Regions from separate parts of the Ruegeria sp. YTSC230 genome, predicted to be linked through region 2. Evidence: riboswitches for the same ligand, from Rfam matches in the RefSeq annotation. Region 2 holds a riboswitch; each other region holds the start of a gene.
What was found. A riboswitch is a leader RNA that binds a small molecule or an ion and turns the genes downstream of it on or off. The one in region 2 is predicted to bind cobalamin.
Positions count from the first base shown of each region.

Region 1: linked by a shared signal. The riboswitch ahead of AC2FD9_RS22545 (metal ABC transporter ATP-binding protein) and the one ahead of AC2FD9_RS18535 (hypothetical protein) in region 2 are both predicted to bind cobalamin.
Region 3: linked by a shared signal. The riboswitch ahead of AC2FD9_RS12225 (DUF1636 family protein) and the one ahead of AC2FD9_RS18535 (hypothetical protein) in region 2 are both predicted to bind cobalamin.

Region 1 is NZ_JBXWMC010000017.1:33,021-42,886, reverse strand. It holds gene AC2FD9_RS22575 (TRAP transporter small permease) at 1-424, opposite strand, end outside; gene AC2FD9_RS22570 (TRAP transporter substrate-binding protein) at 494-1,510, opposite strand; gene AC2FD9_RS22565 (LysR family transcriptional regulator) at 1,681-2,592, shown strand; gene AC2FD9_RS22560 (hypothetical protein) at 2,778-3,020, shown strand; gene AC2FD9_RS22555 (metal ABC transporter solute-binding protein, Zn/Mn family) at 3,101-4,000, opposite strand; gene AC2FD9_RS22550 (metal ABC transporter permease) at 3,997-4,899, opposite strand; gene AC2FD9_RS22545 (metal ABC transporter ATP-binding protein) at 4,892-5,740, opposite strand; cobalamin riboswitch at 5,880-6,090, opposite strand; gene AC2FD9_RS22540 (DUF998 domain-containing protein) at 6,632-7,381, shown strand; gene AC2FD9_RS22535 (bifunctional aspartate transaminase/aspartate 4-decarboxylase) at 7,831-9,462, shown strand; gene aspT (aspartate-alanine antiporter) at 9,570-9,866, opposite strand, start outside.
Region 2 is NZ_JBXWMC010000010.1:44,638-54,503, reverse strand. It holds gene AC2FD9_RS18545 (DNA polymerase III subunit gamma/tau) at 1-1,297, opposite strand, end outside; gene AC2FD9_RS18540 (protein-tyrosine phosphatase family protein) at 1,455-1,952, shown strand; gene AC2FD9_RS18535 (hypothetical protein) at 1,960-2,367, opposite strand; cobalamin riboswitch at 2,452-2,671, opposite strand; gene AC2FD9_RS18530 (alpha/beta hydrolase family protein) at 2,817-3,674, shown strand; gene rsgA (ribosome small subunit-dependent GTPase A) at 3,683-4,711, opposite strand; RNA gene ffs (signal recognition particle sRNA small type) at 4,870-4,968, opposite strand; gene AC2FD9_RS18515 (bifunctional 2',3'-cyclic-nucleotide 2'-phosphodiesterase/3'-nucleotidase) at 5,008-6,870, opposite strand; gene nudC (NAD(+) diphosphatase) at 7,045-8,025, shown strand; gene AC2FD9_RS18505 (SRPBCC family protein) at 8,066-8,533, shown strand; gene AC2FD9_RS18500 (GNAT family N-acetyltransferase) at 8,523-9,026, shown strand; gene AC2FD9_RS18495 (prephenate dehydratase) at 9,039-9,866, opposite strand, start outside.
Region 3 is NZ_JBXWMC010000005.1:271,063-280,928, reverse strand. It holds gene napH (quinol dehydrogenase ferredoxin subunit NapH) at 1-709, opposite strand, end outside; gene napG (ferredoxin-type protein NapG) at 706-1,524, opposite strand; gene napA (nitrate reductase catalytic subunit NapA) at 1,552-4,044, opposite strand; gene AC2FD9_RS12255 (chaperone NapD) at 4,041-4,334, opposite strand; gene AC2FD9_RS12250 (4Fe-4S dicluster domain-containing protein) at 4,331-4,531, opposite strand; partial or broken gene AC2FD9_RS12245 (4Fe-4S binding protein) at 4,592-4,846, opposite strand; gene AC2FD9_RS12240 (FecCD family ABC transporter permease) at 4,996-6,009, opposite strand; gene AC2FD9_RS12235 (ABC transporter substrate-binding protein) at 6,011-6,961, opposite strand; gene AC2FD9_RS12230 (ABC transporter ATP-binding protein) at 6,972-7,757, opposite strand; gene AC2FD9_RS12225 (DUF1636 family protein) at 7,754-8,110, opposite strand; cobalamin riboswitch at 8,212-8,419, opposite strand; gene AC2FD9_RS12220 (bifunctional enoyl-CoA hydratase/phosphate acetyltransferase) at 8,567-9,866, shown strand, end outside.

The DNA of each region.
Region 1 (9,866 bases), on a different contig from region 2:
GCACGGTCATCAGCGCAAAGGCGAGAGGTAGAACCATGTAGACATACTTCATCTCGATACCCAGGGTCTGGGATTTCCAGAACTTGTTCATCTTGTTGAAGACAAAGTCCGTGGCCAGATACAGGAAGTAGACGTTGAAAAAGAGCCAGAAGAGATCAGCAAAAGCCTCGATATACTTGATGTAGCGTTCGGGCAGGAACTTGAACTGGAAGGTCACCCGGTTATGCGCACCTTTCAATGCCGCATAGCTGGCGCCAAAGTAGACAAACCAGACGAACATGTAGACTGACAGTTCTTCGATCCAGCTATACGAAAAGCCAAAGACTTCCCGCGCGATGATCTGTACAAACAGCAGACAGACGAAGCCGGATAACAGGATCCGGCAGATGATACTTTCGATATTGTCCAGAAATTTCCAGAACATTGCGGAATTCCCTCCTCCCTGAGATGAAAAGAGCGCCGAAGCGCTCTTTTCCTTTTCGCTCTTTGGCGATTATTGCTGGACGGGCTCGCGGCCGATGGCCTCGAGGACCGTGTTCAGTTTCTCGACGCCGCCGATGGACTCATAGAACTGAGGCCATACTGCACCGGTTGCCAGTTCGATGAACTCGGCCTCATCGTTCTCAGGATCGATGATTGCCATGCCTTTTTCGGTCAGCTCTTCTTTGATCGCAGCTTCAGAGTCGCGCAGGAACTGAGCGGAAATCTGAGTTGCTTCCTGACCGGCTTCCAGGATGATCTTCTGGTCTTCTTCGCTCAGACCCTGGAAAACAGATTCCGAAACGATCAGCGGTTCGATCGAGAAGATGTAACGCAGGTTGGTCACGTGGTTCTGGACTTCGTAGAACTTCATTGCGTTGATCGTCAGGTAAGGGTTGTCCTGACCGTCGACAACTTTGGTTTGCAGACCGGTGAAGGTCTCGGACCATGCCATCGGAGTCGGGCTGATACCCCAGGACTTGTAGGTTTCAATCATGATTTCGTTCTTGGGAACGCGGATGATCAGGTCCTGCAGGTCAGCAACCGAGCTGACAGGCTTTTTCGAGTTGGTCAGACGGCGGAAACCTGTGTAGGTCCAGCCGATGATGCGCACACCTGCGTCACGAATGGTGTTTTCCACCAGTTCCTGACCGATCGGGCCTTGGGTCAGCTTTTCAGCATCTTCCAGCGACAGGATCACATAAGGCAGAGTGAATACACCAACCGAAGGCGAGAACGGCGTGATGTTGTTGATCGCCAGCAGCGACATGTCCAGCGTGCCGATTGCGGCCTCGTTGACGGTGTCCTGCTCGGAACCCAGCTGACCGTTCAGGAACAGTGTAGCTGTGTGCGCGCCACCCGATTTTTCTTCGAGTGCCTTAACGAAAGCCAATCCGAGGGCTTCTTGTGCGCTGCCTGCACTATCGCCAACAGCAATCTTGAAGTTTTTCGCGTCGGCTGCGCCAGCAACCATTAGTGCCGCGACCGAAACGGCAGCAGTCATGGTGCCAAGCTTTTTGATGAATGACATAGATGTCCTCCCAGTTTTATCATGTTTCGAGGTGCGCGCTGACCTGGGGAGAGATGGCCAGTCCGATTCTACCTCGGCTTTTTCAGAGTAGCTTGTGAAATGTGTTTCTATGTTGCCATTCTTTGCGCGATAGGTTTCACATATATCGAACCTTACGAATTGGGTAGAAAATGGTTGCCTCACGCATCGGCGACAGCGACATCCGATTGCTGCGCGTTTTCAAGACGGTTGTGGAAAGTGGTGGTCTGTCCGCAGCCGAAGTTGAGCTGAATATCGGCAAATCCACCATTTCAAAGCATGTTACTGATTTGGAACTGCGATTGGGCTTAAAACTGTGCACGCGCGGTCCTGCGGGTTTCGCCCTGACAGAAGACGGCGCAAAAGTGCTGCAAGCAGCAGATCACTTGCTTGTGTCCGTGTCGCAATTTCGGAACGAGGTCAGCGAGATCAAGGAACAGTTGGGGGGAACGATCCGCATTTCGCTATTTGATCAATGTGCGTCAAACCCGGATTCCCGGCTTGCCCGCGCCATTCATCGGTTCAACGAAGCCGCCCCCTCGGTCCAGATCGAATTGTCTCTTGAGCCGCCAAACGTGATCGAGACCATGGTCATCAGTGGCCAGCTCGACATCGGAATTATTGCGCTGCATCGCCCTTCGACGAGTCTTAACTATGCTCCGTTATATGGCGAGAACATGTTCCTGTATTGCGGCCGAGAACACCCCCTGTTCGAAATACCAGACCGGGAACTCAGGACCAGTGACCTGCTCAGGTACAACTATGTTGGGCTCAGCGTGAACTCTCCGAACCTGATCGTCGGTCAGCAACTGGGTTTCAAACGGTCAGCAAAAGTTCAAAGCGAGCAGGCGCTGGCCATACTAATCCTGTCAGGGCGATACATAGGTTATTTGCCTGATCATCTTGCGCAGGATTTTGTGGACCAGGAAAAGATGCGGATGGTGTTGCCGGGCGAAACGCAATATCGAACCCGGTTTGCAGCAGTGACCAGAAAGCAACCTGAACCAACACGGGTGACAAACTTGTTTCTGGAAGTTTTGCAGAGCGAACATTCGAAACCCTGACAACTGCCGAGCTGGCACAACACGAGCCAACTGTGGTGAAAACGTGCTTCGACACATCCTGTAAAAGCCAGACGCGAAATCAGGTTCGCCTTTTTGGCGTTGCCAAAAGCTTGTGACTTTCCGCCACATCACTAGCTCTCGCCTTCATCTCACTTACATGCGCCTCACCAAAATGAGGCGGACAAATGATAGACGACGATCCCCAACCCGTAGGGTATTATAACGCGCACGATATATGGACCCTGGACCCAACGCCCGCGGACCAGTTGGTCTATGATGCCTTTGCCTCGGGCGTCGTCGATCTTCTGCAAGTGTTGGATGACAACAAGACCATGATGTCACGGGACGTTTACGCAAGACTGTTCGCCTCGCTGTTGGATCTTTCCCGAACTTTGGGAGAATACGAAGATGGATGGAAGCCGGACTAGGTGGCGATTACCAAGAACCCGCTGTTCCAATGCACGGTACAGGGTGGCGGTTCAGGCGCCGCCCCGTACCTAAAGACTAGTTAGCTTGCGGTTGAGTTCCCAAGCGCGTTCAACAGAGTGTTCAGATTGTGCTGGAACATCGCGAGATAGCTGGTGGCCGGACTACCCCGTTCCGACAAGGCGTCTGAGAACAGCCGCCCACCAATCACGATGCCGGTTTCATCCGAGATTTGCTGAATCAAAGTAGGGCTTGTGATGTTTTCAACAAACAGCGCAGCAGCGCCATCAGCCTTCAGTTGGTCAATCAGAACAGCAAGATCCTTGGCTGATGGCTCCGCCTCGGTGTCGATGCCAACCGGCGCAAGGAAAGTCAGGCCGTAGGCGTCTGCCAGATAACCAAATGCGTCATGTGCAGTCACAACCGTGCGGCGATTGGCAGGCAGGCCTGCCAGCTTTGTCTTGGTTTCTGCATCCAGCGCCTCAAGCTGCGCAATATAGGCCGCAGCATTGGCAGCGATTTCTTCGGCGTGCTCGGGCATCGCCTCTGTCATCACGTCGGCAACATTGGTCACGTAAATCATGCCATTCGACAGCGAGTTCCAGGCGTGGGGGTCGATTTTGCCCTCGACTGTGACAGGCGTGATACCGTCGGTGGCAACGTGCACGGTTGCGTCAGTGCCCGATTCAGCGATCAGGGTATCGGACCATGTCTCAAAGCCCAGACCGTTGACAAAGATGATATCCGCCTGGGCAACGGCCTTCGCGTCTGCAACCGAAGGCTGATACACATGCGCATCCGCGTCCGGGCCCACGATTGTCGTAACCGTGGCCAGATCGCCGACGACCTCTTCGACCATGTCGCCGAGGATCGAAAAGCTGGCGACGATCTTGACGTTGCCTTCTGCCGCAACGGTCGGCAATGCAGCCAAAGCAAACGACACAGAGGCGATGCCGGTGTAGAGTGACTTTACAAGAGTCATTGTGCTCTCTCTTCTTGTTGAATTTGGGCAATGGGGATGTCTTTGGAAACAGACGGTTTGCGCATCCGTCTGCCAAAACCAAGGGGACCGAAAATGGCCGAGAACAGAAAGAACCCACCGGCAACCAAAACGATCGCCGGGCCGGACGGTGTGTCCGGGAACAGGTAGGACAGGGTCAGGCCGATCCAGCAACTGGACAAGGCAAACAGAAAACCCAGGACCAGTTGCCCGGTGATCGTACTGGCCCAATAGCGCGCCGCAGTTGCGGGAAGGATCATCAAGCCAACGGCCATCAACGTTCCCAGTGTTTTGAACGCAGCCAGAAGGTTCAGAACCAACAGCAGCATAAAACCCTGATCTACCAACCACGGTCGGCGCGTCTGCGTTTCGAAGAAAACCGGGTCACAGGTGCTGACAATCAGCGGACGAAGCAGAACGGCGAATGCCAACAATGTGACTGTCGCCACCCCGCCGACAAGGACCATCGACGCGTCGTCGATCCCAAGGATTGATCCAAACAGGAAGCTTTTTAGTGGAACTGCGGACCCTGCTGCAGACAGGATAAAGATACCTACCGCCAATGCGATCAGATAGAGCGAGGCAAGGCTGGCATCGCTGCGCAGGATCGTCCGGCGTGCCAGAAAGGCGGTCAAAATGGCGACGCCAACACCCGCGATAAGCCCTCCGACCAATAGCGACATGACCGACAGGCCCGCGGTGACAAAGCCGATGACAATGCCAGGGGTAATCGCGTGGGCCATGGCCTCACCAGCCAGCGATAGGCGACGCAGAACAAGAAATGCCCCCACCGGCGCGACCGAGGCCGAGAGGACCGTGGTTGCCACAAAAGCGCGACGCATGAAGGCAAAGCTCCACATTTCGACGATCAGGTCATACATTGCCGTGCTCCGCTGTTGAATGGGTGCCACGGAACATCCAGGACGCCTGACTTTCCGAGAGGTATCCTTGTGCAACCAGACGGTCTGGTGTCAGAACGTCATTCACCGGTCCATGGGTCGCCTCTTGCCCGCCCAAAAGCAGCGCGTGGCTGCAATAATCCAGCACCGAGGAAAGATCGTGCACCACCAAAACCACCGCGCGCCCCTCATCGCGCCATCGGCGGATAATCGACAATAGATGTGCTTCGGTACTTTGGTCGACCGCGGCAAACGGTTCATCCAGCAGGATCAGCGGTGCGTCCTGCATGATAACTCGCGCGAACAGCGCGCGCTGCAGTTGCCCGCCCGATAGCATATGCAGAGGCCGGTCAGCGATATCCAGCACACCGGCCTCATCCAGCGCGGCGGCCATCCGGTCACGCGCGGCGGCGTCCAGTCCGGTACGATAACCAAACCCGCGCCAGGCCCCCATCGCGGCAAGATCCCTCACACGGATGGGAAATCGGCGGTCGAACTCGGTCATCTGCGCTAGGTACCCAATGTCACGAGGACGCCCTTGCGGCCAAGTCAAACTGCCCGAAAGCGGATCCATCAAGCCCAGCAGCATCTTTACAAATGTGCTCTTGCCCGATCCGTTCGCACCAAGAACGGCAAGGGTCGTTCCGGCCGCGATATCCATGGAGAGGCGGTGAAACAATGTCAGGTCGCGGTAGCCCAACGTCAGATCGCGGATTTGCAAAACGGCCGACATCAAATCACCGCGTAAATCGCGAGCCACAAGAGCGCCGACAGCGCCAGAGCGCCCGCGACCAGCACCGGAACGCTGAATTCTGTCAGACACTTACCCCTTTGGGTGTCAGCTTTTTGCAATGACAACGGCAACGCCTCCTGTGTTCGGACAGGGGCAAAGCGAGCGCAAAGTCGTGCACGGTACGGACCGCTTGAAACATTGTCATCTCCCTCTGGGACACCCCGCCCAGGTTCATAAATTTCGGATGGCAGGTCTCCTGACTTGCGGGTCAAAGCTATCCCGATCCTTCCCAGGCTATTGCCCAGTGGACGATCTCGGGTCGCTCGCCGCCTACAGTTGCGGGGGCAGTCACGGAATTGGCCTTTTTACAGAACCGCACCGTATTCCCTTTTATCCCTGACCGCAAAATACAGTCGGGAACCATCGCGAGGACAAAATACGAATTGATTTGATTCGACAAGAGCGCAAACCTGTGCGGGATGGCTATTCGTTCCAGTCATCGGTCGACTACGGAGGACGCAGTAGACATGAGGCAACGGTGGATACTACACGGGCCCCGCTTCTTGCAGCTTCAGACGCACGCCAACGGTCTTTTTGACTGAATTTATTCTGCCCGGACTTTTTTGTCTGCAGTGGGATGATTTGGGTCTTTGACATTGCAGGTTATTCGCCTGACGGGGTGCCGATGTTAAGCGATTGATCTATTTGATCGATTGCCGTCTGAGCGGGGTGTTTTGGATAGTCTGACGCCGGTTGCGGCAAGGTGCAACCGCGGTTGTCGAACTAAGTTAAAGTGTTTGGTTTGAGGAAGAAGCGGATTTTCGCAAAACAGTAGCCAAACTTCCGATAAGCGGGACAAAGCTGACTAATGCCGCGATGGCGCAAAGGTCTGCTTTCGGAAGCGATCAGATGCACCTGAACGGAGGCTACTGATTTACCGGTGCCAGATTCTGGAAGTTGTGATCCCACTCTGTGATTGACATGGATGAGCGACGTGTTCTGATCGGCTTGCCTGACGGAAGGTGCCAACTCGTCAGGGCAATCGCTCTAAGAAGCGTGCGCGTCAACACAGGGGCAGAGCTTTTGCGGATAACTCTCTGGGGCAACTCACGATCAATAAGCCTTGTCGTTTTGCCCATTATTAGTGGACTTTGGTTGGCGATAGGCGTGGGCATCATAAGTGCACTGACCCCCAACTATTCGCATATCGACCAATTCATGAGCGCACTCGGGGCTGTAGGGGCCCCCTTGGCGACGTGGACCAACTATGCCGTCTTCATACCGACAGAGATTTGGCTTCTGGCGTTCCTCGCAAGACTAAACAGTTGCCTCCCAGGCAGCAGGACAAAACGAATCTCGATATTGCTTCTATCCGCTTACGCCATTCTTTTGATACTTGCCGCCTTTCTGCCTTGTGATGCGGGGTGTGATAGTCGAGGCAGCGACGAGAACATGACAAGCACGTTGGTCCATATTGCTCATATGGCAATTGCGGTGACGGCTTATCCGCTTGCGTTGATCGGTTTGCTGATCCTCAGCCTGACTGCCCCACCAAATTCGCTTCTGCGGCGCTTGGCGCCGCCAGCTACAATCGTCGGCTTCTGTTTGTTTTTCACAATTTTCTTGATGCCAGTAACACAAGGCTTATTCCAACGCCTCCTCGAAGCATGGATCTACTTCCAATTTATATCGCTGGGACTATATGCTGCTTCAATTTTGCCTCAAAACTGACCTTCCTGCGGTGTGCAGCATTGGCCAAAGTGGGCTCAGAGCGATCGTTCTCTGCCCCCAATTTGGATGACAGCCATCAGCTCGAAGCGGTCATTCCTTACATCCTGCCTCGGAGATAGCAGTCGTTCCATCAAGGAACGGTGTTGGTAGAGCAGGCCACCTTCTGGACATTCGCTGTTTGCGCAGTGTTGGCGGCCACGAATGACAGCAATGCGCAGATGGTGAACCTTGCAAATTTTAGTGGGATGTCAGCACTGAGACCAAAGCGTCGGCGTAATTTCCATAACTCTGTCTGCCCTGCAAAATGGTTACAGCCAAGGCTTGTAGCGAAGACTCGTAATCCTTGATTTTACGCCGTTCCCTTCAAATAGTGTTGTTTTCATTGACACATTGCCTTGCATGCGATCCGCTAAACTACGTCATCTGTTTTAACGCAAGGATTTGATGTCATGCCAGAATCGCTCAACCTGCATAAATTTGAAAACCTAAGTCCTTTCCAAATCAAAGACGAACTTATTAAGTTGGCGCAAAAAGAGGCTCGGCAGATGTCTCTGCCATACCTCAATGCCGGTCGAGGGAACCCTAACTGGATCGCCACTAAAGCGCGGGAGGCGTTTTTCCTTTTAGGGCAGTTCGCTATGACAGAAGCTCAGCGCCATCGTAATGAGCCGCAGGTCGGTTTGGCCGGGATGCCGCAAGGGCCAGGCTGTTATGACCGGCTAAAAGCATATTGCGCCAAATCGGTTGAAGGAAACGGTCCTCCAGGTGCGGAAACTTTGGTGGCCGTAGTGGATTTTGCGATTGAGAAATTTGGTTTTACACCGGAGGATTTCGTGCTCGAGTTGACCGACGGTATTGTTGGCGACCACTACCCGATGCCCGACCGGTGCATGGAGCACAACGAGGCGATTGTCCACGAATACGTTATGTGGGCGATGTGCGCGGGGCACCGACCGGATGCGAAGTTCGATATCTACGCAGTTGAGGGTGGAACCGCTGCGATGTGTTATATTTTCAAGGCACTCAAGAACCAGCGGTTGCTGAATGCCGGCGACACCATTGCGTTGGGTACACCGATTTTCACGCCCTATCTGGAAATGCCGGTACTTGAAGACTATGGGCTGAACACAGTGGATGTATCTTCGAAAGAAGAGGACCACTTTCAACTGAACGACGATGATTTTGAAATCTTGTCCGACCCGAAAGTCAAAGCACTATTTCTGGTCAACCCGGGCAACCCGTCTTCAGTCGCTATCAGCCCCGAAGTCTCGACTCGGCTTGTCGAGTTCGTAAAGAACCGCCGCCCGGACCTGATCATTTTGACTGACGATGTTTACGGGACCTTCATTCCGAATTTTCAGTCTATCTTGGGGCATCTGCCTGAGAACACGATCGGGGTCTATTCGTACTCCAAGTATTTCGGTTGCACCGGGTGGCGTTTGGGCGCGATTTTGGTGGCCGAGAACAACATCTTCGACAAGATGATTGCGGAGGCTCCGGACGAAACCAAGGCGGTCGTCAACGCCCGGTACGAAACGTTGACGCCTGATCCATCCTCGTTCAAGTTCATCGACCGGATCGTCGCCGACAGCCGCGATGTTGCGCTGAACCACACCGCAGGTCTGTCACTGCCGCAGCAGGTGATGATGACTTTGTTTTCACTGGTCGAGCTTATGGACGAAGAGAAGGCCTATCAGAAATTCTGCTGGGGTATTCTGAAGCACCGCTTTGACGAGTTGGTCGAAGGGATGGGCATCGAAGTTCCAGATAACCCGCTGTTCGACAAATACTACGGTATCATCGACTTCGAATTCTGGCTCCGTAAATACGTGGGAGAGGAGGTGGTCGAGTGGATTAAAGAGAATGTCCACCCGCTAGATATATCCTTCAAACTGGCTCAGGATCACGGGATCGTTTTGCTGAATGGATCGGGCTTTGACGCGCCCAACTGGTCAGCGCGGGTATCGTTCGCCAATTTGGATGATAGTGCTTACCGCCAGATCGGAAGAGCGGTGCGCGCGGTGGCCACGGGTTACGTGCAGGCCTACCGTGCCTCGAAAGGACTGCCGTTGCACGGTTGAGATCTAGCAATAGCAAAGAGGAACGGATCAGCGTGATGGTTTGCACAAACGCTGATCCCACCCGTCCAGGTTAGGACCCCGGTTGTCGCGCCCATTTCCGGTTTGACTCACGGAACAAAAGCCACAACCAACGGTCCCCAGAGCGTTAGGAAGATGTTAGCCACGGCATAGGTCATGGTGAAAGCTGGTGTGGGAGTCGAGTTTCCGGCCTTTTCCAATAGTGTCGCAAAACCGGGATTGCCCGAGCGTGATCCGGTCACAACCGCACAGGCCTCAATCGGGTTTTTAATACGCAGGGCGAAATAGTTGATTGGGAACTGCACGATCATGGGCATCAATGTAACCACCACACCCAACAGCAACAGCGTGATCCCATATTCCTGAATCGCTTCTAGTGCGGGCTT
Region 2 (9,866 bases):
GGGCAAGCGCTGCAGTGGGCGCCCCTGCAGGCCCGCGTTGCGCCGAGAGATGCGCAGAGGACGTCGCCTGTGCAGGTGCATGAGTTGGCACAGCCACACCACCGCCAGGTCCCCCGCTTGGTGGGGGGGGAGGTGCATCCTGTAGTCGTTTGATAAGCTCTTCGGGGCTTGGCAAATCGGCCACATGGGTCAGACGAATGATTGCCATTTCGGCGGCCATCATCGCGTTGGGTGCTGCAGAGACCTCTTCCAGCGCCTTCAGCAACATTTGCCACATCCGCGTCAACACCCGCATCTGCAGCGCCTCGGCCATCTGTTGACCCCGCGCGCGTTCATCCGGTGAGACGGTGGGGTCATCGGCGGCATCGGGCGTGATTTTGACCACGGAAACCCAATGGGTGATCTCGGCCAGATCGCGCAGAACGGCCAGCGGATCGGCCCCTTCGGCATACTGGCCGCTCAACTCAGTCAATGCCCCAGCCGCATCACCGCGGAGTATCATGTCCATCAGATCCAGCACGCGCCCGCGATCTGCAAGGCCAAGCATTGCCCGAACCTGATCGGCGCTGGTTTCCCCTGCACCATGTGAAATCGCTTGATCCAACAGCGATGTTGCATCGCGGGCAGACCCTTCGGCCGCTCGTGTGATCAAAGCCAGCGCGTCTTCTGCGATCTGTGCGTTTTCCGCTGCGGCGATTTTGTTGAGCAGACCGATCATGTCCTCAGGTTCGATCCGGCGCAGGTCGAACCGCTGACAGCGGGACAGCACAGTCACCGGCACCTTGCGAATTTCGGTCGTCGCAAAGATGAACTTCACATGCTCAGGCGGTTCCTCGAGCGTTTTGAGCAGCGCATTGAAGGCGCTGGTCGACAGCATGTGAACTTCGTCGATGATGTAAATCTTATAACGCGCACTGGCGGCACGATATCGGACACTGTCGATAATCTCGCGAATGTCGTTCACACCGGTCCGGCTGGCGGCGTCCATCTCCATCACGTCGACATGGCGTCCTTCCATGATGGCCACACAATGTTCGCACTGGCCGCAAGGTTCGGTCGTTGGCTTGCCTTCGCCATCGGGGCCGATGCAGTTCATACCTTTGGCGATAATCCGGGCAGTGGTGGTTTTGCCGGTGCCGCGAATACCGGTCATGATAAAGGCCTGCGCGATCCGATCCGCTTCGAACGCGTTTTTCAGCGTGCGTACCATTGCGTCCTGTCCAACCAGATCAGCAAAGGTTTCGGGGCGGTACTTGCGGGCAAGAACCTGATAGGCGGGGCTGGGCGTTTCGGTCATGTCTGCTCTGTCAGATTCGTGTCAGAAATGCAGCGTAGAGACCCGGGCCGCCCACGTCCACAGCAGGCTTTGTGGAATTTCGGTTTGGACAGCGTCTGTAAGCGGGATAAACCAGCTGTCAAAATTTGGTGGGCCGGTGGCAGTAGGAGCATTAGCTTTGGCAAAATTTGCGATCTACGCGCTGCCTGTTGGCTCAGGCATCTTGGCGCTGTCCCCCTTGCCGGGCGGCGGCGGTGGGTATGTGGACGATCTGAGGGTGATACAGGACTGGAACCCTGATCTGGTGATTTCAATGACCACCGAGGCCGAGATGCGGCAGGTCGGCGCAGGCGGTTTTGGTCGAGACGTTCAAAGCAGGTCCGCGACATGGGTGCATCTTCCGGTCGAGGATTTTGGCACACCGCCCCTGCCAATCGAAACTCTTTGGCCCCAAGCCAGCGCAGCCGCCCGGCAGGTTCTGTCCGACGGTGGACGCGTGCTGGTGCATTGCCGGGGCGGTTGTGGGCGGTCGGGGATGGTCGCGCTGAGGCTCATGGTGGAAAGCGGCGAAGATCCAAACCACGCGCTAAACCGGCTGCGCTTGGCCCGACCATGCGCGGTGGAAACGGATGAGCAGATGGCTTGGGCCATGAAACCGGCCCAGAGCGATCAGTGAACTAGGATCAGGCCGTGGCTTGTTGAACAACCTGATGCGATGGACGCGGTGCAAGGGCCGATGCCTGAAGCATGGCGCAAGGCAAGGCCGCCAAAACACCAGCAGGCAGAGTGGAAAAGTCAGGGCCGAACATCATATCGGCGTATTCGTCCAACGTGTCGGCTGAGTCGCCTGTGTTTGCCCCGCAATAGACCCTGATCCGGGCCGGGCTGGCGCGAAACCGTGCGGTGCAACCCTCATCGCAATGGGTCAGTTCGCTGGAGCCGTCCACCTCAAATTCGCTGGTCGTCATTGGTTGTGCTGTTGCCATCGCCTCGGCCAATGCCCGAGCCATTTGGGCCAATGCGGGGCAGGTTTTCCCCGTTTTCTGGCACAGGGTGGCGGTGAATTCGTGGGTCGTTGTCTTCCAGATCATAATGCGCCCTCCGCGCGGTGAGCGGGGGACGTGGAACAGGGAACTCAGCGTACTGAAGACCTGCCCGGACACCCCGCCCGAGTTTCGGTTTTTACTTTGATGGCAGGTCTCCTGACTTGCGGGTCATTGCTTTGCCGACCTTCCCAGCCTTTCGGCCAGTGGTATTTCGGCATTGCTTACCGCTTACAGTTGCGGGGGCAGTCGCGGCCTTGGTCCGTTCCGGCATTGCCGGGCTGGACCGCACCGAGTTCCCTTTTCATCCCGCCCCAATATAAGGACGAGAACCATCACCTCATCGCTAGCGGTTGTAGGTGGCTTGAGTCAAGCGGGCTGTTTTCCATCGTTCAAGTGGACGCTTGGTCACTTTGAAAATCTGTTGACTCTAGTCGCGCAAAAGCGCCGATATGCCATTATGTGAACCGAATAGTTCAGATGCTTGCGAGGGCACCATGTTGGACAACACTCCGGTCGTTTTGACCGAAGATTTCACGTTTTCTGCCGGAGAGGCCGAACTGTCGGCACGGCTGTATATGCCTGCCTCGGCACCTGATGTGGCGGTTGTAGTCCATGCAGCCACAGGCGTACCGCGCGACTATTACCAGCATTTTGCGCGGTGGTTGGTGGAAGAACAGGGTATGGCCTGTCTGACCTATGACTATCGCGATTTTGGCCACTCTCTACGCGGGCGCCTGCGCGATTCGCAGGCCACGATGGCTGACTGGGCGTTGATCGACATGCCCGCTGCTCGCGCTGAAATGCGGCGCAGATTTCCCGCGGCCCAGCAGTGGAGCATTGGCCATTCGGTGGGTGGAATGCTGGGGCCAATTCAGCCCGATATTGAGCAGATCGACCGGATGATCTGTGTCTGTTCAGGTTTGGTGACGGTATCCGACCACCCCTGGCCGTATCGCGCACTGGCGACAATGTTCTGGTATGCCCACCCGCCATTGCTGGTTAAGGCATTGGGATACCTGCCGGGCAAGGCACTTGGGTTCGGCTCGGACCTTCCGGCACGTGTCTACTGGCAGTGGCGTAAATGGTGCACCGCTGCGCTGAGCTACGTGCCGGATATCGGCAAAAGCCTTCCAGACGCCCGTTGGTCCGCGTCGGAAACACCTGTTGATCTGTTCACAATGGACGATGATCAGGTGGTGCCCCCGAACGCGGTTTGGCGCCTGGCCGATCTTTACGGTCCCAAAGCCCGCCGGCATCAGTTGTCGCCGAAAGACTTTGGATTGGCCGAGGTCGGTCACATCGGCGCATTTGCGCGCCGAAATGCAAACATATGGCCCCGGTTGATCGCCTGAGTCGGTATTTACAGATTTTTGCGGGATTTCTTGTCCTGCATCACCGATCGTACCATCTTACCAAAGGCCTTGTCGCGCGCACGAGACTGCGCCACGGTTTCCGAGTTCCTTTCATCCTCGCGCCGCAGTTTTCGCCAACGCTCTAGCCGCTCTGTGTCAAGGGATCCGGTGGAAATCGCATCCTGCACAGCGCATCCCGGCTCGGCCTGATGCTGACAATCGGAAAAGCGGCAGGTTTGGGCCAATTCCAGAATGTCGGAAAAGACCTCATCGACGCCATCTTGTGCATCCAGCAACCGCAAAGCCCGCATGCCGGGTGTATCGACCAACCAGCCTCCGTTCTGCATCGGATGCAACGCGCGGGCAGTTGTCGTGTGCCGCCCGCGCGCGTCGTCCTCGCGAATGCTGGAGGTTGCCTCATCCAGACCAGTCATGGCATTGACCAATGTCGTTTTGCCGACACCGGATGAGCCAACCAATGCAGCGGTCTGCCCACTGGGACACCAAGACAGAACTTGCTGCACGTCCAGGGCATCCAATGCATTGATTGCCAGCACGGTCAGAAACGGTGCCAGCGACTCGGCTGCTTTGGAGAAATTACCAGGATCGGTACAGGTATCGGCCTTGGTTAGAACGATCACCGGATAGCACCCGGCCTGATGTGCCAAAGCCAAATACCGTTCCAGTCGGGCCAGATTGAAGTCGGCATTGCAGGAACTGACGATGAACAGCACATCCACATTGGCGGCGATCAACTGGGTTTCGGCCCCGGTTCCAGCGGCGCGGCGTTTCAAAAGGCTGCGGCGTTCCAGCAGGTGTTGAACCCGGTTTTGATCATCCGCCAATACCCAATCTCCGACGGCAAAGTCGCCCGTCGGCTGGTTCAGGGTGAGCAGAGGTGTTTCACCGTTGATGCTTGCGCCGATCAGGCGATCACGGTGAACGGCTGTGATGCGAAAGGGAACGCATTTTGGATTGGCCGCATGTTGTGCGGCAAAGTGTGAGGACCATCCCAGGTCCGAAAGTGTAAAGGACATTATTCTGCCTGTGTTCAGGTACAGCTATCCGTCTGGATGGCGGTCGCGCATCCAGCGGTAATTTGTTCAGGCAGGTGTGAGGGTCGGCCTCAGAAACGCTCTGCCCAAAGGGTTTTTGCTACAATCATAAAAGCCCTCCTGCGGCTAACGATTCAAGTAAGTGAGAGGTTGGACATCGACCCAAGCGGGGCTCGTTGTGGCTGCTTCCTTCCGGACCTGACCAGGTTGGCGAGGCGCTCGCCCGCGCCAACCTCTCGAAAATCGATATAGGGAAGACACGCAGAAATGACAACCCGTCACAGTGAGAGTTGAATGCGCAAAAACCCTTCGGCATCCGTTCCAGCCAGCGTTGGGCTGAACTCTGCGATGTCTGCGAGGTGACGTTGTGCCTGTTGGCCGGTCTTCAACAGGACAGAGGATCCCGGCATGGGCGCAAAACGGAATGGGCAGGGGCCCTGTTCCAGCGATTCAGCGGGCATTGCACCGGTCAGGTAATCCTTTAGCGCGTGTTGGATCGGCAAAGCCGGAACGTTGATGATTTCGGCGTCCCGTATGATCGGAAAATGCCCGCCGCCGCTGGCCCGATAATTGTTCAGTGCAACGACAAAGCGTTGTTCGGCCGTCACCGCGTGGCCTTGGAAACGAAGATCTGAGATGCGCTGGTATGCCGGATTTACCAGTCGCCCTTCCGCATCGAACCGAGGCGGAACGCTCAGGTCGATCACGTAGCTTAGCCCGAACAGAACATCGAAATTGTGTCCGGCTCGATCAGGATTGACCAATTCAGTTTGCACGCCGGGTTTCACCTGATTGAATACGCCCGCAGACATTTCAAGCCAATCTCTGATGTGCTCTCCTGTCACCGCGACCGAACGAAGTTCGTTTGGAAAGATGTTCAGATCAGCCACGTGCCGCATACGCATGACGCCCGCAGGAATGTCCGAGTAAAAGCGAGGCCCGGCGCGACCACCGAACTTCGAAGGTGCCACGGCAGACAGCAATGGTGTCGCTTTATGGGGTGTGCCCTTCAGGATCTGGCGCACGGCCGAAGCCTGTGCTGCGGCCACCATCGCAAGCCCGCGATCCTTGGCGCAAAAGCTGAAATAGCTGTGCAGGCTCTGATCCGTATGCCCAATCGGTTCCGCGGCCCGTTTTCGTGTTGCGGAATGCACATCTGAAAACATCGCTACCAACAGCGGGTCTTCGGCCGCCGGGTCAGCACCTGAGACCGGGCGCAGTTCAGTGCGATGAGCCGCGACCGACCAGCCCTTTTCCGTCGTGGCAGTCAGCGTCAGATCAATCACGCCAAGATGAGATCCGGCAGATCCCGGCATGACAACAGGTGTGCCATGCACCATACCGCCAGTGGCATCGACGTGTTCCAGCCCAGCGTGTGACTTCCCCGGCAGGGTCAGATGCGTGTGCCCGGCGATGATGGCGTCAATGCCCTCAATCGCGGCAAGGGGGATTATCGCGTTTTCAAGATCGGGCGCGGGGTCGACGGACCCCAGCCCCGTATGGGCAAGCGCGATGATCACGTCGCAGCCGTGGGATCGAAGCTCTGACACTTTAGTGCGCGCGCAGGTCAAAATGTCGTCTATTCGGACGTCATTACCCAGCCGATGAGATTCCCAATTCCGGGTCTGCGGCGGAACGACCGAGAAGACGCCGACGGTTAGCGAGGCTTGGTGCCCCGCGACCTCAACCCGGCGGGTTAGAACTGCCTGATCCTGCCAGACCTCGTTGGCACCCGGGCTATGAACATTGCTGCAAACCACTGGACAGGGGGCCTGCGAAAGGATGCTGTCCAGTATATCTTGACCGAACCCGAAATCATGATTTCCCAACCCGATCGCATCATACTCTAACGCGCCAAACGCCTGCATCAGCGTATGAGGCTTATCGGCCTGCTCGGCGGCCAGCTCCCCAACCGGAGTTCCCTGCAGCGAATCGCCGTTGTCAAAAAGCAGCACGGTTGAGCCATCCGCCTGCGCCTCAGTTCGGGCTTCACGGATCAGGCTGGCGGTTCGGGTCAGGCCGATTGTGGGTTCAGGGGTGTCAGAATAGTAATCAAAACTCCTCAAGTTCATATGAAGATCCGTGGTGGCCAGTATTCGGACCCGCACGGTCTGCGAATGCAGAGAAGGGGAAGGTTTCAAATTTCTACTTTTGGCAGTTTTGTCTTAGTCATTTTCAACAAAAAGATTAATCACAGTGAATTGCAAGGCTTAGCTGTGTTCATTCGATGGCGACCTGTGGTTTTGGGGGTGAAATACCGTTGCAACTGATTGGCCGACATGGCAGCCCTGTGCGGACAAGCCTAAGGATAACTTATGAAAAATGCGGAATATGTGACGTTTGGTAGCTCGGGGCTGGATCGTGCGGCGCATATTCGCGGGGATGCTGATGCGGTCGCGGGGGCGCGGGGGCATCCCAATGCAAAATGCCTGCTCTTGTGGCGCGGTAAGGTTTTGGTTCAGGGCGAGGCGCTGGATCAGTTGGGACTGATCGCCATGTCACATAAGCTGGTCGAAACCGGGCCGGGAGGTTCTGTCGAGCAGCCTGTGTTCTTGGGGCTGTCGGACGATGCGCCGGTGTTTGCCTTTGATATTTCGGACTGGACGGCTGATGGGTTGGACGTGTCCGGTGTCGGAGGCTTTATCGACAAGTCAGAGCAACAGCACCCGGACTTGCCCCACGGCCATGTCTTTGCCGAACTGCGCCGGATCATGACCCGTTTGTCGACGCGTGACGCCGAACTGGCGGCTTCGGCCAAGGCGGTGACCGCATGGCACGAAACGCATCGATTTTGCGCCCGGTGTGGCGCAGCCAGCGAACTTGCGCAGGCGGGGTGGCAGCGCAGTTGCCCGTCCTGCGGTGGGCAGCACTTTCCGCGTACTGATCCGGTCGTCATCATGTTGATTACGCAAGGTGATTCAGTGTTGATGGGACGTTCACCCGGCTGGCCAGAAGGGATGTATTCGCTGTTGGCAGGGTTTGTTGAACCGGGTGAAACGCTTGAGGCAGCGGTCCGGCGGGAAGTGATGGAAGAGGCCGGGGTGCCCGTAGGTGAGGTCCGTTACCTGTCCAGCCAACCCTGGCCGTTTCCGGCCTCGTTGATGTTCGGCTGCGCGGGTGAGGCGTTGTCGCGCGGCATCACCATCGACCCGGTCGAAATCGAAGATGCGATGTGGGTTACCAAATCCGAGATGATGCAAGCCTTTGCCGGCGAACACCCTGTTTTGCTGCCAGCCCGCAAGGGAGCGATTGCGCATTTTCTTTTGCAAAACTGGCTTGCGGATACATTGGACTGACAAAATACTGTTCTGAAAAGCGAGAGAACCCCGAACCACAATGCAGTTTACAGTGCGCGAAGATATCGAAGCTCCCATCAACTCGGTGTTTGAAATGGTGGCCGACTTCGACCGATTCGAACGGATCGCAATGCGGCGCGGGATCGACGTCCGGCGGATTTCGGGCGAATTGGGCGTTGTTCCGGGCACCAGTTGGGAGACAGAATTCAGGTTGCGCGGAAAGCCACGTCAGATTTCCGTGCAGATGGCCGAATGCGACCCGCCTTTGCTGATGCGGTTCGAAGCGGCAAGCAAGGGGATGAACGGGGTCACGACGGTGGAGCTTTTGGCCCTGTCGCAGCGCCGCACGCGTCTAAGCGTTGATATGTCCCTGTTAGCCAAATCCCTGCCTGCGCGGCTGCTGTTACAATCACTAAGGCTTGGGCAATCCCGGTTTCGCCGACAGTTTCAGTTGCGCCTGACCGAGTTCGCACGGGAAATGGAACAACGTCACATTCATGGCGGCTGATTTCCAAAGCTTTGGTGAGAACGAGATGGATAGTTTTATTGTTCGTGAGGCGGTTTTGACGGACGCCCAAGGTATCTCAGAGGTACTGTGGGACATCGCAGCGGCCGGAAAGCGTAACAAGCGCTGCGACGTTGATTTTGCCCGCGAGCATTACGTGGCCGATCCCGACCGGATCAGATGCTCTGTTGCTTTTCAGGAGGAGCAGGTCCTGGGATTTCAATCGTTGAAATGGGCGGTCGAAAACAACCCATATGGCGCTCCGGTCGGGTGGGGCGTCATTGGAACGCATATTCGCCCGTTTGCCGCAGGGCGCGGTGTCGGGCGTGCCTTGTTTCGTGCGACGCTCTTGGCGGCACGGGAAAGTGGCCTACCGGCCATTGATGCGACCATTTCGGCCACAAACGCCGAAGGATTGGCCTATTATTCGGCGATGGGCTTTGTGGATTATCGGGAGCACGAGAGTGCCCAGTGCAAAAGCTTTTCCGTGATTTGAGCCGAGGTGGCTTCAGCCGCGCGGTTGAGCCGCTGGGTAGACGCCCAAAATCTCGACATTCGTGGTGAAGTGTTCCAGTTCTTCCATCGCCAACTGTACGTTCCGGTCGTCCGGGTGGCCCACGATATCGGCATAAAACTGGGTCGCAGTGAACGACCCATCGACCATGTAGCTTTCCAGCTTGGTCATGTTGATGCCGTTGGTCGCAAACCCACCCATCGCCTTGTAAAGCGCAGCCGGAATGTTGCGCACCTGAAAAACAAAACTGGTGATCATGCCGTGTTCTCCGCGGCGTGACATGTCGGCCTGCTGTGACATCACCAGAAAGCGTGTGGTGTTGTTGTCGCGGTCTTCAATGTGCCGGGCAAGTACGTTCAACCCGTAGATTTCGCCGGCCAACTCGCTGGCCAATGCTGCTGAATGCACCTCGCCTTGTTCCGAGACCTCGCGGGCCGCACGCGCGTTGTCGGGACTGACGCGTCCTTTGATGTTGTGCTCTTTCAAAAAGCCGGCGCATTGCGGTAGCAGAACCAGGTGCGAGTGTGCCTCGGTGACATCCTCGATTTTGGCCCCTGGTACGGCAAGAAGGTTGATGTGAACGCGTACGAACGCTTCTTCGATGATGTGCAACCCGCTGTGGGGAAGCAAACGGTGGATATCGGCGACCCGGCCGTACGTGGTGTTTTCGACCGGCAGCATTGCCAATTCAGCCTCACCTGCGCGCACCGATTCGATCACATCTTCGAAAGTCCGGCAGGGCAGGGCCTCCATATCGGGGCGGGCATTACGGCAGGCCTCGTGGCTGTAGGCGCCGGGTTCTCCCTGAAATGCAATACGTTT
Region 3 (9,866 bases), on a different contig from region 2:
AAACGGCATAGCAATCCATGCAATCATCGCAGGCTGTCCGGTTCGGGGCGCTGACCTTCAGCAAACCTTTGGCACCAATCAGGCCGTAAAATGCGCCAACCGGACAGATGTGACCGCACCAACCGTGCCGCGAAACGAACAGGTCGAACACGAAGATGGCAATGATCATGGCCCACACGAACCCCGCGCCGAAAATCAGCCCGCGATGCAGCATGGTGATCGGGTTGACCAACTCCCAGGCGATCACGCCTGTCATGCCCGAGACGATTAAAACAGTGGCCAGTATCCAAAGGCGGGTGCTGCGCTTGGGTTGCCAGCCTTTGGGCAGGTCCAAACGTCTGTGCAACCAGTTGGCTGCGTCGGTGACTGGGTTGATCGGACAAACCCATGAACAATAGACGCGCCCACCAATCAGAGCGTAAGCGGCGAGAACGATCACTCCGCCGATCAGGGCCGTCAATTCCGGCCAATGCCCAGCGATCACGCTTTGCAGCAGGATAAGCGGGTCTGTCAGCGGCAGCACGCCCAGTGTCAAAGATCCCGCAAGCGTGCCTTGAACGATCCAGATGCCGAACCACGGTCCCAGAAGAAACACAGCCAGAAAGAGCAACTGGCTTGCGCGGCGCAGCAGCAGGTATTTGTGGGCGCGCACCCAACCTTTTTCCTCGATGGCCTCCATTCCGGCCGGCATATGTGTGCGTGTTCTCATTGCCCGACCCCCGGCAATTCGTATGCGGGGGCGAACCCGCCCGGCGCGGCAAGGTTGTCGGTGCCCGGTCCGGGCAGTCGGTCCGGCAGATCGATAAGCCCTTCAACAAGGGGACCGCCTTTGGCCTCTTTCTCTTCCCAGCCTTTGCGGTAGTGATCGGCACTGCTGCCGCGGGCCAAGCGCGCAGGCAGGACCTTGATCGCGGCCTCGGGCAGAACACAGCTTTTCTCGCACATGCCGCAGCCTGTGCAGTGGTCCGCATGAACTGTCGGGATGAACAGTGCGTGGTGGCCTGAACGTTCGTTATGGGCCGTTTCCAGCGTGATTGCCTCATCAATCACGGGGCAGACGCGATAGCAGACATCGCAGCGCAGGCCAAGGAAGTTCAGGCAGTTCTCCTGATCGACAAGGACGGCAACGCCCATCTTGGCATCATCAATATTGTCGAGGGCTGGATCCAATGCACCGGTGGGGCAGGCGGCCACGCAAGGGATGTCGTCACACATTTCACAAGGCACATCCCGCGCTGTGAAATAGGGCGCCCCAGTAGCAACCGCATCCACGCCCAATTCTGCCAGTTTCAATGTGTCGTAAGGGCAATCCCGCACGCAAAGCCCGCAGCGAATGCAAGCGGACAGAAACGCCTCTTCCGGTAGCGCGCCGGGGGGGCGCAACGCTTCGGCCGGCAACGCGCGGGCATCGCGGGCAAGCCATGCCAACAATGACCCAGCGACCACACAGCCGCCCGACGCACGCGCCGCATCCTGCAGGAAGCGACGCCGTTGCGGCGAAAGAGGTTTACCTTCAAAGGGCATGGGGACGGCCTTTGCCTCGCTTGTCCGTTACGCGCGCTCGACCTTACAGGCGCATTTCTTGTAGTCGGTCTCTTTCGACAGCGGGCAAGTTGCGTCCAGCGTCAGCTTGTTGGTCAGCTGATGCTCGTCGAACCATGGCATAAAGACCAATCCGCGTGGCACCTTGTTGCGGCCGCGCGTTTCAACCCGGCTGGTCACCTCGCCCCTGCGGGTGGAGAGTACGATCTCTTGCCCACGGCGCAGACCGCGATCCTTGGCGTCCTCCGGGTGCATGTAGACAACGGCTGACGGAAACGCGCGATGCAGTTCGGGCACGCGGCGGGTCATCGAACCCGAATGCCAGTGTTCCAGCACACGACCGGTGGATAGCCACAGATCGAATTCCTCATCCGGTTCCTCGGCGGCGGGCTCATAGGGGGCAAAGATGATCTTGGCCTTGCCGTCCTCGTAGCCGTAGAACTTAACGTCTGCGCCTTCCGGCACATACGGATCATACCCTTCGCGGAAGCGATAGAGTGTTTCCTTGCCGTCGACGACAGGCCAGCGCATGCCACGGGCCTCGTGATACATCTCGAACGGAGCAAGGTCGTGCGCGTGGCCGCGTCCGAAATCGGCATATTCTTCAAACAGACCTTTCTGAACGTAGAAGCCGAAATGCTCCGCGTCGTCGTTGTGGAACCCTTCCGCCGTTTCCGACAGCGGGAACTGGTCGACCTTACCGTTGGCATAAAGCACGTCATACATGGTCTTGCCGCGATGCTCGGGCATCTTGGCCAGCAGCTCTTCGCCCCAGACCTCTTCGATGGTAAAACGTTTCGCGAATTCCATCAGCTGCCACAGGTCCGACTTGGCCTCACCCGGTGCCTGCACCTGTTGACGCCAGAATTGCGTACGGCGTTCGGCGTTGCCATAGGCGCCTTCTTTCTCAACCCACATGGCCGTGGGAAGGATCAAGTCGGCCGAAACTGCGGTGACAGTTGGGTAAGGATCCGAGACTGTGATGAAGTTTTCCGGGTTACGGTAACCAGGATAGCCTTCTTCGTTGATGTTGGGCGCGGCTTGCATGTTGTTGTTGCACTGGACCCAATAGGCATTCAGTTCGCCGTCCTTCAGTTTGCGGTGCTGCAACACGGCGTGGAAGCCGGGCTTGGGCGGGATAGTGCCCTCGGGGATGTTCCATGCGGTTTCGCAGATTTCGCGGTGCTTATCACTCGTAACAACCATGTCCGCCGGCAGACGGTGGGCAAAGGTCCCCACCTCACGCGCCGTACCACAGGCCGACGGTTGACCCGTCAGCGAGAACGGTGAGTTTCCGGGTTCGGAAATCTTTCCCACCAGCAAGTGCACGTTATACATCAGCGAATTCACCCAGGACCCACGGGTGTGCTGGTTGAAGCCCATGGTCCACAAGCTCATCACTTTACGGTTCGGGTCGGCATATTGCTGGGCCAGTTTCTCCAGCTTGTCTGCAGGGACACCAGACAGTTCAGAGGTATATTCCAGCGTGTAGGGCGCGACGGCTTCGGCGTATTCTTCGAAACTGATCGGATCCATCTTTCCCGAGTTCGGATTTTCGGCTTCTTGCTGCAGTGCGTTGGTGTCGCGCAGGCCATAGCCGATATCGGTGGCGGTTTTGGTGATGTTGACGTGCTTCTTGACGAAGTCTTCGTTTACCGCGCCGTTTTGAATGATGTAGTTGGCGATGTAGTTCAGGATCGCCAGATCGGTCTGCGGTTCAAAAACGATGCCGTTGTCGGCCAGTTCAAACGAGCGATGCTCAAACGTCGACAGTACATGCACTTCGCAATCCGGTTTGGTCAGACGTGTATCGGTGAGGCGCGACCACAGGATCGGGTGCATCTCGGCCATGTTCGAACCCCACAGAACGAACGTGTCCGCGTGCTCGAAATCGTCATAGCAGCCCATCGGCTCATCAATGCCGAACGTCCGCATGAAGCCTACAACAGCTGATGCCATGCAGTGCCGTGCGTTGGGGTCGATATTGTTAGACCGGAACCCGGCTTTCATCAGTTTGGAGGCCGCATAGCCTTCCCAAACCGTCCATTGGCCGGAACCAAACATGCCGACACTGGTCGGGCCTTTCTTGGCCAGCGCCTCTTTCCATTTTGCGGCCATGACATCGAACGCTTCGTCCCAGCTTACCGGTTCGAATTCACCGTTTTTGTCGTATTCGCCATTGGTCTTGCGCAGCAAAGGCGTAGTCAGTCGATCCTTGCCGTACATAATCTTGGACAGGAAATAACCCTTGATACAGTTCAACCCCCGGTTCACAGGCGCGTCTGGGTCACCTTGCGTCGCAACGACGCGACCTTCTTTGGTGCCAACCAGAACAGAGCAGCCTGTACCACAGAACCGGCAAGCCGCCTTGTCCCAGCGGATGTCTGGCGCTCCGGCCTGGGCATTGGCTTGACCGGTCGCCAGCGGAATACCAGCGGCCGACGCCGTTGCTGCGGCCGCTGAGGCCTTGAGAAAAGTCCGACGGGATTCAGAATGTGTCATTGCGTGGGCCTCCGGCTGGGGGTTGGGCTTGGGGCATCGGGCTGCGGATGGGCGTCCGCGGGATCCTCGAAATGGTGATAGGTCAGTGTCAGTGAGATGACGCCCGGGATCTGGTGCAGATCCATGATGATCTCGGACGCAAGGCGTGATGGCGTGTCTTCGACGACGACAACAAATCGCCCATCTTCTGTTTCGGCGTGAATTTCGACACCCGGCGTGTCCTTCATCACGCGCGCTGCTGCGCTCGTGTGATCAGGTGCGACATGGGCGAGACAACCGCAGATGTTCATTGAGTAGCTTCCATTTGTGGTTGAGGTTGGCGTTCCAACGCAATGGCATCGGCGGGACATAAACTTGGGCAAATCCCGCAGCCGTTGCATGTATCAAGGTCAAGCACCGGCTCTGCGCGGCCGCCGGTCATCAGTTTGAAACGGATCGCGCTTTGTTCGCAATTGTCCTGACAGATGCGGCAACTGATGCCGTTCATAGATAGGCAGGTGTCCGCTGTAAGCGCGGCGCGCCATGGCCAGTCTGGCAAACGGTCAATCGATATCGCTTCGGTTGGACAAATCCGGGCGCAGTCACCGCAGAAGGTGCAGGGATCGTCAGTTGGCTTGAACAGGGGGTATCCGTCTGTCCCGATGACGATCGCATCTTCGGGGCAAGTATCTGCGCAATCACCACATTTGCTGCATGTTTCAACAAAGCACAGCTCAACCGAGCCCGGAGGTCTGGCGATATTGCCGTCCTCTGGTCTAATCTTGGCGCTTAGAAACGCGCGTCGGCTGGTCAATTGTTGCATTGCATGCGACCTGGCTACACTCGATTCCTGTAATCGAGTGTATCGCATACCGTGATCTGTGGGGGTCTTTTTTGATTTAGGTCATTTTGCCCGATTATTATTAGTCATTTGGGAAACTTTAACTTTTGCACCTATGCGACCTTTGGCGATCAGCGCCGAGGTCGAGCGGTTCGGATCAACAGAAGAAAGACAAAAACCGATCCCAGCGATGTCGTGACAATACCAACAGGCAGCTCTTGCGGGGCAAGCAACAGACGGCTCAGGATATCCGAGCCTGTAAGCAACGCTGCCCCAACAATGGCGGCGGTAGGCACAAGCTGGCTGTGCAAAGGCCCCGCGATACCGCGCGCGATGTGCGGAACCATCAAGCCGACAAAACCGATCACACCCGCAACGGACACAAACACAGCGGTCGCAAGTGCTGCGACGAAGAACATTCGGAACCGCAAGCCCTGAACAGGCACACCCAGGGTGGCGGCGGTCAAATCACCAGTCAGCAGCGCATCAAGCCAGCGGCTACGGTACATTGCATAGGCGAGGATCAATACTAAACCGGCGCAGACAAGCGGGAATGTCTCCCACCGGGCAAGACCCAGACCCCCAAGCATCCAGAATATTACCGAATGGGCCGCACGGCTGTCGCCCGCGAAAATGAGATAATTGGTAATGGCTGAAAACAAAAACGAAACTGCTAGCCCTGCAAGGATCAGTTTTTCGGGCGCGCTTGTGCGCAGCCCATGAACCAAAGCCAGCACAATGCCTGATGCGACAAGCCCTCCGAAAAACGCGGCCAGTGGCAGGGTCCAAAAGCCCAGCACATCTCCGGTTACTGTAATGACAAAGACAGCTCCCGCCGCAGCTCCAGAGGACAGTCCGAACAGAAACGGGTCCGCCAGATCGTTGCGTGTGGTGGTTTGCAGGACAACGCCGACGATGCCCAATCCGGCACCGATCACCGCGGCAAACAGCGCGCGTGGTAAGCGCAGGTCAAACACGATGCGGTGGAGCGGAGACATCTCTCCGTCCACCAATCCTGTGCCCAACAAGACACCGGCTAGCGCGTCAGAGGCCGGAATGGATGTGGTTCCGTAGATAGTCGAGGTCAGCAAAAGGGCGGCCAGTACAGCCGCCCCCAGTAAGAGTGTCAGGCCAAGTCGGCCCATATCAGTTCAGACCCGGATGCATAGCCTTGGCCATTTTCGAGATTGCCTCGATATTGGCAGGTCCGGGTGTCAGTTCTTCGTAGCGCAGACCAATCCAGCGTTCGTTCTTGACTGCGTCCGTTTGAGACATCACAGGATGGTCCTGTAGGAACTTGAAGGTATCCGCGGCGCCATTTCCAGTTTGATAATCAAGTAAAACCAGGAATTCCGGGTTTGACGCGGCGACAGCCTCCCACGATGAACGTCCCCAGCTGGTGTCCATGTCATGGGTGACATTCTCGCCGCCAGCGGCAGCAATCATCGCGTCGGGAATGGCAAACTTACCAGCCGTAAACGGGGCATCGGCGGGGCCGTCCAGCAGGAAAACGCGGGGTTTGGGCAGGTCGGCTGTCTGCGTCTCAATCGCGGACAGTTCTTCTTTCCAACCGGAAACCAGCTCTTCTGCCTTGTCTTCAACGTGCATGACTTTGCCCAAGCGAAGGACGTCCGTGAACAGCAGGTCCATGCTGGCTTCGGGGCGATCCTTATCCAGATGTACGCAGCTTTCCGTCAGGATCATCGTTTTGATGCCAAACGGCGCAAGCGTGTCCGGGGTCACGTCACCGCCCGGCTTCATGCCATAGTACCAGCCCGCAAAGAAAAGGTCGGGTTCGACAGCGACCAGATTTTCAACTGTCGGGTACTTAGGCGCAAGTTCCGGGATGTCGCCGCGCAGGGTGTCAAACTCGGGGCTGGTTTTGTACCAGCCAGTGATGCCTGTCAGGCCAACGACCTTGTCCTGCAAACCCAGCGCAAAAGCCATGTCGGTCATGTTCATGTCGTGCACGACCAGCCGCTCGGGCTGAGTTTCAAACACCAGCGGCTCGCCGCAATTGTCGACGGTGATCTCGCGCGCTGTTGCGGCAGTTGCAATGCCGCTGATCAGTGCAGCGCACCAGAGAGTTTTTTTCATGTTATTTTTCCTAGTTTGAGGTAGTGGTTCTTCGGATATCCAGTGCCGGGATCATGCGGCCTTCATGCTGAAAGCTAAGAAAATCGACACCGAAAGTTTCACGGACCCTTTCGGGTGTCAGCACTTCGTGCACGGGGCCGAAACCGGTCAGACGCGTGGATTTCATCAACGCGACATGGGTCGCGAATTCCGGGATCATGACCAGATCATGGACGATCATGACCACCGTTATGCCCAGCTCGGCCACCAGCGACAGCATGCGTCCCTTGGCGTCCGGATCCAGATGGTTCGTCGGCTCATCCAAAAACAGCAACGACGGGTTCTGCGCCAGCGCCCTTGCGATATGAGCGCGCTGGCGTTCCCCGCCGGATAACACGGCCATCCGCTTGTCAGCGAGGGCAACCAGTCCGGTCAGATTCAGGATGCGGTCCAATTCCAGGGCGTGCTCAGCCGCAGATCGGTCGGCGCGGATTGGGATTTGCCCAAGGGCCACGTAGTCGCGCAGAAACAAACGCCCGTCCGGCGATTCCTGCTGACTGACCACGGCGATCATTCGGGCGCGGTCCATCGCCGAAAGCTGCCGAAGGCTGCGCCCCTTTACCAAAACGTCCCCCAGCACAATCTCTTCACCGCCGCACAAAAGATTCAGCAGCGTTGTCTTACCCGCACCGTTTGGGCCGGCAATTGCCAGAGTGGCCCCTTCATTCAGTTCGAAATTGATGTTTTGCAGCAGTACGTCGCCGTTCAGGGCGTAATACTCCAGCCCGCGCGCCTCAAGGAAAGCTCCGCAGGTCATGCGCTTGTCTCCACTTTTAGCCGCGGCAGGCGCGCCAGAGTCTTTTCAAGAAGGGCAGGCGGGCGCTGCGTTGCGTTGGTCCACCCATCCGCGATGCGATGGTATTGATGTGCAAATTCGGCCAAAGCATCCACGTCCTCAGCCGATTGGATGTCACCGAAAAGGTACTGCGCTTTGTCGAATGCCTGAAACCCGACGGTTGTGGGACGACCGCAACCGGCCATGCAGGAAACGCTTTGGATGTCAAAACTGGATGGAAGCTTGCTTGCAAGTGCAGCGCGCAATGAATCCGCCCGGTCAGAACCCTCGCAGGTCTCGCAAATCAGAAGGAAATGATCAGGACTGATCGACATGGCCCACTCCGCCTGTTGCCAAGCGCGGGCAGAAGGTGCAAATCATGTCATCACGTCTTAGACGTGTCATAAAGCCTCCTTCCAGGACGCCCCGCCCCGGGTTGGTTGAACATCGGATGGTAGGTCTCCTGACTTGCGGGTCGTGGCTTGGCCATCCTTCCCGACCCATTTGGGGTCAGTGGGTATTTGGCGTCGCTCACCGCTTACAGTTGCGGGGGCAGTCACGGACTTGGCGCTTGTTGGCAACCTCACCGTATTCCCTTTTCATCCCTTGGCGAACCATAGGGAACCATCGTGGGTGATGCTTGCCCGAGTTCCGATTTTGGGTCAAGCGATAATCCGCGCCGCCCCACGCACAGAGGTCATTTGTCATTTGCCAATGATCTGACTACGCTGCGTTGCAGAAATGTAGCAACAAAGGTGGATATGTTCTGGTTCCGGGGGGCCGCACATCCAATGTTTGAAACGACGAACACGCATTCAAAAACAAAGCCGGACGAGATGAAAATTCAAGAAAACAGAACCTATTCTCAATTGAAGGTAGGCGACAAGGCGCAGGTCACCCGATTGTGCACCGTGGACGACTTGTACGCGTTTGCCTCGGCTTCGGGTGATCACAACCCGCTAAATCTGGCGGCCTATGACGGAGATGGAGATGGACACCCCGAGGCTGTCGCGCCCGCTTTGTGGCCTGCTGGTCTGGTGGCTGCTGTCATTGGGAACATCTTGCCGGGGGCCGGTACGCAAACACGTCGGGCGGACCTGAGTTTTCATGCTCCGGTTATGGCGGGCGAAGAACTGACCGCCTTTGTGGCTGTTACCGAAAAGCGTGAAGACGGCGACCTGACCTGTTCCGCCGAAGTGCGCCGGGTCGGGGATAACGCATTGATCCTGAGCGGTACCGTACAGGTCACGCCACCGTCGCGGCATTTGACCTTCGACTCGGTCGAGGTGCCGGGACTGATCGTTCAGCGTCACCGGCATTTCGACGCTTTGTTGGAAAGGGTACGTCCTTTGGACCCGATGCCCACAGCGATCGTCGCCCCGGAAGAGCCGAATTCGCTAGGCGGGGCATTACTCGCGTTGGAAAACGGCATCATTACTCCGATTTTGGTTGGCGACCCGGACAAAATCACCGCCGCTGCCGCCCAGCTTGGGGCCGATTTGTCGGGAGCTGAAATCATTGAAGCGCGAGACCACGAAGTGGCCGCCCAACGCGCGGTCGGGCTGGTCGTTGAAAGTAAGGCCCGGATGCTGATGAAGGGTCATTTGCACACGGATGTGTTGTTACGCGCCGTTCTGCGCAGGGAAAAAGGTCTGAGAACCGGGCGGCGGCTGTCGCATGTGTTCGTGATGGACGTGCCAGGCATGTCTCGACCCATCATGGTTACAGATGCGGCGGTGAATATCGCACCGGATCTCGAAACCAAGGCCGATATCGTTCAGAACGCCATCCATCTTGCGCATTCTATTGGCATCGAGATGCCCAAGGTTGGCGTCTTATCAGCGGTTGAGACCATCAACCCGCATTTACCGTCGTCTGTCGATGCCGCGCTGTTGTCGAAAATGGCCGAGCGTGGACAGATCACCGGCGGACTGGTCGATGGTCCCTTGGCCATGGACAACGCGGTTGATCTGAACGCGGCGCGGACAAAAGGCATTACCTCACCAGTCGCGGGGGTCGCAGACATTCTGGTTGTTCCGAATATCGAAGCCGGCAACATGGTAGCCAAACAGCTGACATATATCTCTCATG